2 regions of the Nocardioides sp. NPDC127514 genome follow, and region 2 is predicted to be linked to the other one. Evidence: riboswitches for the same ligand, from Rfam matches in the RefSeq annotation. Region 2 holds a riboswitch; the other holds the start of a gene.
The links. Region 2 has a riboswitch for glycine ahead of gcvP (aminomethyl-transferring glycine dehydrogenase). Riboswitches for the same ligand answer to the same signal wherever they lie in the genome.

Region 1 (3,200 bases), on a different contig from region 2:
GATCTCGAGGATCTCGCCGTCGGCGGGCGCGAAGAGGTCGCTGACCGACTTGGTCGACTCCAGCTCACCGCAGCTCTCTCCCCCGGTGATCTTGGTGCCGACCTCGGGCAGCTCGACGAAGACGATGTCGCCCAGCGCCTCGGTGGCGAAGGCGGTGACGCCGACGCGCGCGACGTCGTCTCGGATCTCGATCCACTCGTGCTCGGCGGTGTAGGACAGGTGGGTCGGGTTGCTCATGGCTGCGCTCATCTCTCGGCTCATTTCTTGGAGTAGAAGGGAAGATCGACGATCTCGGCGTCCTCGCGGCTGCCGCGCACGTCGACGTGGACCTTGGTGCCGGCGGCGGCGAGGTCAGGCCGGACGTACGCCATCGCGATGGGACGTCCGAGAGTCGGCGACGGGGAGCCGCTGGTGACCACGCCGATCTCGTCGCCGGTGGCCGGGTCCACGACGGCGTAGCCCGCCCGCGGAGAGCGGCGACCGGCAGCCACCAGGCCGACGAGCACGCTGCGCGGGCCCTCGTCGCGGCGTACGGCCAGGGCGGCGTCGCCGACGAAGCCGTCGGGCTTGTCGAAGACGACGACCCGGCCGAGACCGGCCTCGAAGGGGGTCGTCTCGCGGTTCAGCTCGTGCCCGTAGAGCGGCATGCCGGCCTCGAGCCGGAGAGTGTCGCGGCAGGCGAGCCCGGCGGGCTGCAGGCCGTGCGGCGTACCTGCCTCGGTGAGCGCCTCCCAGACGGCAGCGGCCGACGAAGGCGCGCAGTAGATCTCGAAGCCGTCCTCGCCGGTGTAGCCGGTGCGGGCGAGCAGGGCCTCGACCCCGGCGACCGTGCCGGCGTCGATGGCGTAGTACTTCAGGGAGGAGACGTCCAGGTCGGTCACAGCGGCCAGGATCGCCGCCGAGGCGGGGCCCTGGACCGCGATCAGCGCCCACTCCGCGGAGGCGTCGTGGACCGCGGCACCGAACCCCTGGGAACGCTCGACCAGCGCCGGAGCGACGACACCGACGTTGCTCGCGTTGGCGACGACCAGGTAGCGCTCCTGCTCGAGCCGGTAGACGACCAGGTCGTCGATGATGCCGCCGTCCTCGGCGCAGATCATCGAGTAGCGGGCGCGGCCGATGCCGATCGCCGAGGGCCTGCCGACCAGGGCGTGGTCGAGGGCGCGTCCGGCCTCGGGGCCGGTCACCTCGATCTCGCCCATGTGGGACAGGTCGAAGAGGCCCGCGGTGGTGCGTACGGCATGGTGCTCGGCGGTCTCCGAGCCGTAGCGGACCGGCATGCTCCAGCCGGCGAAGTCGGTGAACGAGGCGCCGAGCGCCTGGTGGATCGCGTGCAGAGGGGTAGGGACGGGTGAGGTCATGTGTGCGGGAGGCTCCCTGGTGGTGGGTGCCGACAGCGGCACCCGTGGACGGGTGACCTCCCCGCTCTGTCATCGCTACCTGAGAGCTTCACCGCCCGATGGGGGCGATTTGCACCGTGGGTGCAGGATCCAGCGGATCCTGTCTTTCCAGAGGTCGCCTCACCACAGCGGTCATGGGGCCTGAGAGATTCTGGGGAGGTTTGCTCCTTCGGCGCCTCACCCCGGATGGGCAAGGACTCTCCCGCTGCGGTTCAAGTGGCGGATGTGAAGTTGTGCGGCAAACCTAGGTGTGGCCATCTCAGCCGTCAAGATGACGACCTACGATGGCCCGATGCCACCGACCAGCACCAGCAGCCGGGTTCCCGTGGTCATCCTCACCGGTCATCTCGGGTCGGGTAAGACCACGCTGCTCAACCATCTGCTGCGCCAGCCCGGCGCTCGGGTGGGCGTGGTCGTCAACGACTTCGGCGACATCAACGTCGACGCCGGGCTGGTCACCGGCCAGATCGACGAGCCGGCCTCGATCGCCGGGGGCTGCCTGTGCTGCCTGCCCGACGCCGGTGGTCTCGACGACGCTCTCGAGAAGCTGACCCACCCGCGGCTCGCGCTCGACGTCGTCATCGTCGAGGCCAGCGGGATCGCCGAGCCCGGCACGCTGGCCAAGCTGGTCCGGTTCAGCGGTGTCGAGCGGGTACGCCGCGGTGGGCTCATCGAGGTCGTCGACGCCGCCTCCTACTTCGAGACCCTCGACGACGGCAGGGGCCCGGCGCCGGTCCGGTTCGCGGCCGCCTCGCTGGTCGTGATCAACAAGACCGACCTGGTTCCGGCTGCCGAGCGGGACGAGGTCCTGGCGCGCATCGAGCGACGCGTGCGCGAGCACAACCCCGAGGTCCACATCGCGTACGCCGTGGGTGGCCGCATCGACCCGCGGCTCGTCTACGACGCCGCCGTGCCCGAGGACCCGCCCGACGAGCTGCCGATCGCCGCGCTGCTGCGCGAGGCGGCCGCCTCGCACGAGGCTCATCAGCATGCCCGGGCGGTCACCGTGACGACGCCGGGCACCATCGAGCCGGGTCGACTGGTCGACCTGCTCGAGGAGCCGCCGGCGACGGCGTACCGGGTCAAGGGGACCGTCGCCGTCGCGACCGGTCAGGGACCGCGCAGCTACCACGTGAACCTGGTCGGACGCAGCGCCCACGTCGCCGCGGCCAGGCGGACACAGGACGCGACGAGCGAGCTCGTGGCGATCGGCCTCGAGCTCGAGACCGACTCAGTCCGGCTGGACCTTGCCGATGCCCTCGCCCCGGCCGAACGACCGAGCACCGAGGGTCTTCGCCGGCTACGCCAGCTGGTCCGCGTCAGTCTCTGAGACCGAGGTCCATCCCCGGACCCGATGGACAGTCGCCGTCTTCGGGTGGGATCCGGTGGGCGGCCCGATCTCGAAGAGGTCGATCATCAGGAACAGCGGGTAGGTCGGAGCCTGGGGAAGACGTCGTACGACGCGGCCTTCGCAGCCGATGACGGTCTCCTGCCCGTCCCAGATCGCCGTCCAGGTGTGGGCCCGGGTCGCGTCGAACGGGACGGTGACCTCTGCCATGTCGGTGGTCAGGCGTGGGTCGTGGTGCGCCTTGACCCCCGAACGGGCGACCGTGGTCGCGCCGATCGCGTCCGCATCGATCTCGAAGAGGCAGATCTCCCCGGAGTCCTCACCGGAGAGATGCTCGGTGCCGACCAGCCATGCCGCGAGCATGCAGCCCTCGTCCCGGGTCGCGGCGACGGTCACGTCGACGCGACCGCGAGCGGGAGCGAACAGGAGCCGTTGCGGCGTCTCGGTCCGCA
Region 2 (3,200 bases):
ATCGGCGGCGATGGCGCTGGGGCCGGTGGCCGGAGGCCTGCTGAGCGAGTACGCCGGCTGGCGCTGGGTGTTCCTGGTCAACGTTCCGGTCGGGATCCTCATCGTCGCCCTGCTGGCCGGTCTGCGGATCCGGGCGGTGCGGCGCCGAGCACCGCTCGACCTCCCTGGCCAGGCGCTCGCCGTGCTCGCGCTGTCGGCGCTGACGTACGCCGTCATCGAGGCCGGTCACACCGGCTGGCACGCGCCCACCCTGCTCGCGGCAGCGGTAGCCGTCTCGGCGGCCGTCGCCTTCGTCGTGGTGGAGCGTCGCTCGGCCGCGCCGGTGCTCCCGCTCGGGCTGGTGGCTCAGGGGAGGGTCGCGGTCGCGCTGGTCTCCGGGTTCGGCATCAACTTCGGGTTCTACGGCGGCATCTTCCTGCTCGGCCTCTACTACCAGCAGGTGCGGGGCTGGAGCGGTGCTGAGGCCGGGCTGATGTTCGTCATTCCGGCGGCCATGACCACCTGCGCGAACGTCGTGGCGCCGCGCCTGGCGTACGTCGTGGGCCGGCGCCCGCTGATCGTCGGCGGCCAGCTGATCCTCGCGGTCGGAATGCTCGCCCTGCTCCTGCTGACGACGACGACGCCGGTCTGGCTGGTCCTGGTGCTGCTCGTCCCGCTCGCCACCGGCGGCGCACTGGCGATCACCCTCGTCACCGCCGACCTGATCGACGCCGTCGAGCCCGCCCGCGTGGGTGTCGCGACCGGTGCGCTGAGCACGTTCCGGCAGACGGGCGGCGCGATCGCGGTCGCCGTCTTCGGTGGTCTGGGGGCCGGTGCGTCCGGGATCCTCACGCTCCCGGGGATGCAGGCATCTCTCCTCGTCGGGGCCGGCGTCCTGGTGCTGACCGCGCTCGTGGCGACCGCCAGGCGTCGAAAGCCTCAGGCTCTACTTGAGGGTTAGCCCGGACGACACGCCGGAGGGGGTTCTTTGACCAGGGCCCTTGCGGCGCTTACCTTGTAGTTGTCTCTGTTGTAACTCCAACGATGTGGTCCCCCCGCCGCAGCCGTTCATTCCCCGAGTGGAGTTACGCACAACGGAGTAGACGATGGAGGACATCGTGTTCGACCACGAGCAGAAGCCCGGGCACGGCGCCGACGACGCGCAACGCGCGGCGGAGCAGGCTGACGAGCAGGGCCTTCTCTTCACCGACGATGTCTCGCCCCTGCCGAGCGACACCGGTTACCGCGGGCCGACGGCCTGCAACGCTGCGGGGATCAGCTACCGCCAGCTCGACTACTGGGCGCGCACCGGTCTCGTCGAGCCGAGCGTGCGCGGGGCGACCGGCTCCGGCACCCAGCGGCTCTACTCCTTCCGCGACATCCTGATCCTCAAGGTCATCAAGCGGCTCCTCGACGCCGGCATCTCGCTGCAGCAGATCCGCGCTGCCGTGCAGCACCTGCGTGAGCGAGGCACCGACGACCTGACCCGCGTCACCCTGATGAGCGACGGCGCCTCGGTCTACGAGTGCACCAGCAACGACGAGGTCATCGACCTGCTCCAGGGCGGGCAGGGCGTCTTCGGGATCGCCATCGGTGGCGTCTGGCGCGAGATCGAGGGCACGCTCTCCGAGCTCCCCAGCGAGCGTACGACCGACGACGGCGAGCAGGTCGCCTCGATGTCCGACGAGCTCTCCGCCCGCCGCGCGGCGCGCAACGCAGGCTAGTAAACGTCACGTAACACTAGACCCCGAGGTCCCCGCAGAGGCGGGGCCTCGGGGTCGTGTCGTTTATGCTGGAGGTGCTGACCATCCCGCACGGGAGAGCTCCTCTCGAAGGGGCGCCGAAGGGGCAATTCCTCCCCGGAAACTCTCAGGCATCCACGACTGTGCGGACCAGGCAACTCTGAAGCGGCGCAGGTGCGGTGACAGAGGGGGAGGGCGTACGAGTTGTCTTAGATGCCCTCAGGAGCCACTGTGTCCGACACGCCCACTCTGTCCGAGCTCGACGCCGCCTCCCCGTTCGTGGCGCGCCACGTCGGACTCTCGGCCGCCGACGAGGCGACCATGCTCGCGCGGCTCGGGTACGACTCGGTAGCAGCGATGATGGACGCCGCCGTCCCGGCCGGGATCCGCTCGGTCGAGTCGCTGGACCTGCCGGCCGCGCTGAGCGAGGCGCAGGTCGCGTCGCTGGCGCGGGAGATCGCAGCCTCCAACAAGCCCGGCGAGGCGATGATCGGGCTCGGCTACCACGCCACCGTGACGCCGCCGGTGATCCGTCGCAACGTGCTCGAGGACCCCAGCTGGTACACCGCCTACACGCCCTACCAGCCCGAGATCTCCCAGGGCCGCCTCGAGGCGCTCATCAACTTCCAGACCATGGTCGGCGACCTGACCGGCCTCCCGGTGGCCAACTCCTCGCTCCTGGACGAGGGCACCGCGGCCGCCGAGGCGCTGGCGCTGGTCCACCGGGCCAACCGCAAGGGCTCCGGTCCGTTCGTCATCGACGCCGACGCCCTGCCGCAGTCGATCGAGGTCGTGAAGGTGCGTGCCGAGGCGATGGGCCTCGAGGTCGTCGTGGCCGACCTCTCGCAGGGTCTGCCCGAGGGCGACGTGATCGGCGTGCTGGTGCAGTACCCCGGCGCCTCCGGTCGCGTCCCCGACCTCAAGCCGATCATCGACGCCGCCCACGAGCGGGGTGCGCTCGCCGTCGTCGCCGCCGACCTGCTCGCGCTCACCGTCCTGGAGGCGCCCGGCACCCTCGGCGCCGACGTCGTCGTCGGCTCCACCCAGCGCTTCGGCATCCCGCTCTTCTACGGCGGCCCGCACGCCGGCTACATGGCCGTCCACGAGGGGATCGAGCGGCACCTGCCGGGTCGTCTCGTCGGCGTCTCCGTCGATGCCGAGGGGCGGCCCGCGTACCGTCTCGCTCTGCAGACCCGCGAGCAGCACATCCGCCGCGAGAAGGCGACCTCCAACATCTGCACCGCGCAGGTGCTGCTGGCCGTCGGCGCTTCGATGTACGCCGTCTACCACGGCCCCGACGGGCTGCGGACGATCGCGACCCGGACCCACCGCTACGCCGCCGTCCTGGCCGCCGCGCTCAAGTCGGCCGGGCTCCCGCTGGTCTCGGAGACGTTCTTCGACACGCTGGGTGTCACCGTCCCCGGCCGGGCGGCAGACGTCGTCACCGCGGCGCGCCGTTTCGGCGTACATCTTCGTCTC

Region 1: it holds a riboswitch for glycine, as region 2 does, so the genes downstream of both, gcvT (glycine cleavage system aminomethyltransferase GcvT) here and gcvP (aminomethyl-transferring glycine dehydrogenase) in region 2, are expected to answer to the same signal.

The regions. Positions count from the first base shown of each region.
Region 1 is NZ_JBEORF010000028.1:71,981-75,180, forward strand. It holds gene gcvH (glycine cleavage system protein GcvH) at 1-237, opposite strand, end outside; gene gcvT (glycine cleavage system aminomethyltransferase GcvT) at 258-1,361, opposite strand; glycine riboswitch at 1,418-1,518, opposite strand; glycine riboswitch at 1,520-1,615, opposite strand; gene ABTX24_RS21635 (CobW family GTP-binding protein) at 1,693-2,730, shown strand; gene ABTX24_RS21640 (hypothetical protein) at 2,701-3,200, opposite strand, start outside.
Region 2 is NZ_JBEORF010000036.1:11,728-14,927, forward strand. It holds gene ABTX24_RS24995 (MFS transporter) at 1-940, shown strand, start outside; gene ABTX24_RS25000 (MerR family transcriptional regulator) at 1,086-1,703, shown strand; glycine riboswitch at 1,785-1,875, shown strand; gene gcvP (aminomethyl-transferring glycine dehydrogenase) at 1,935-3,200, shown strand, end outside.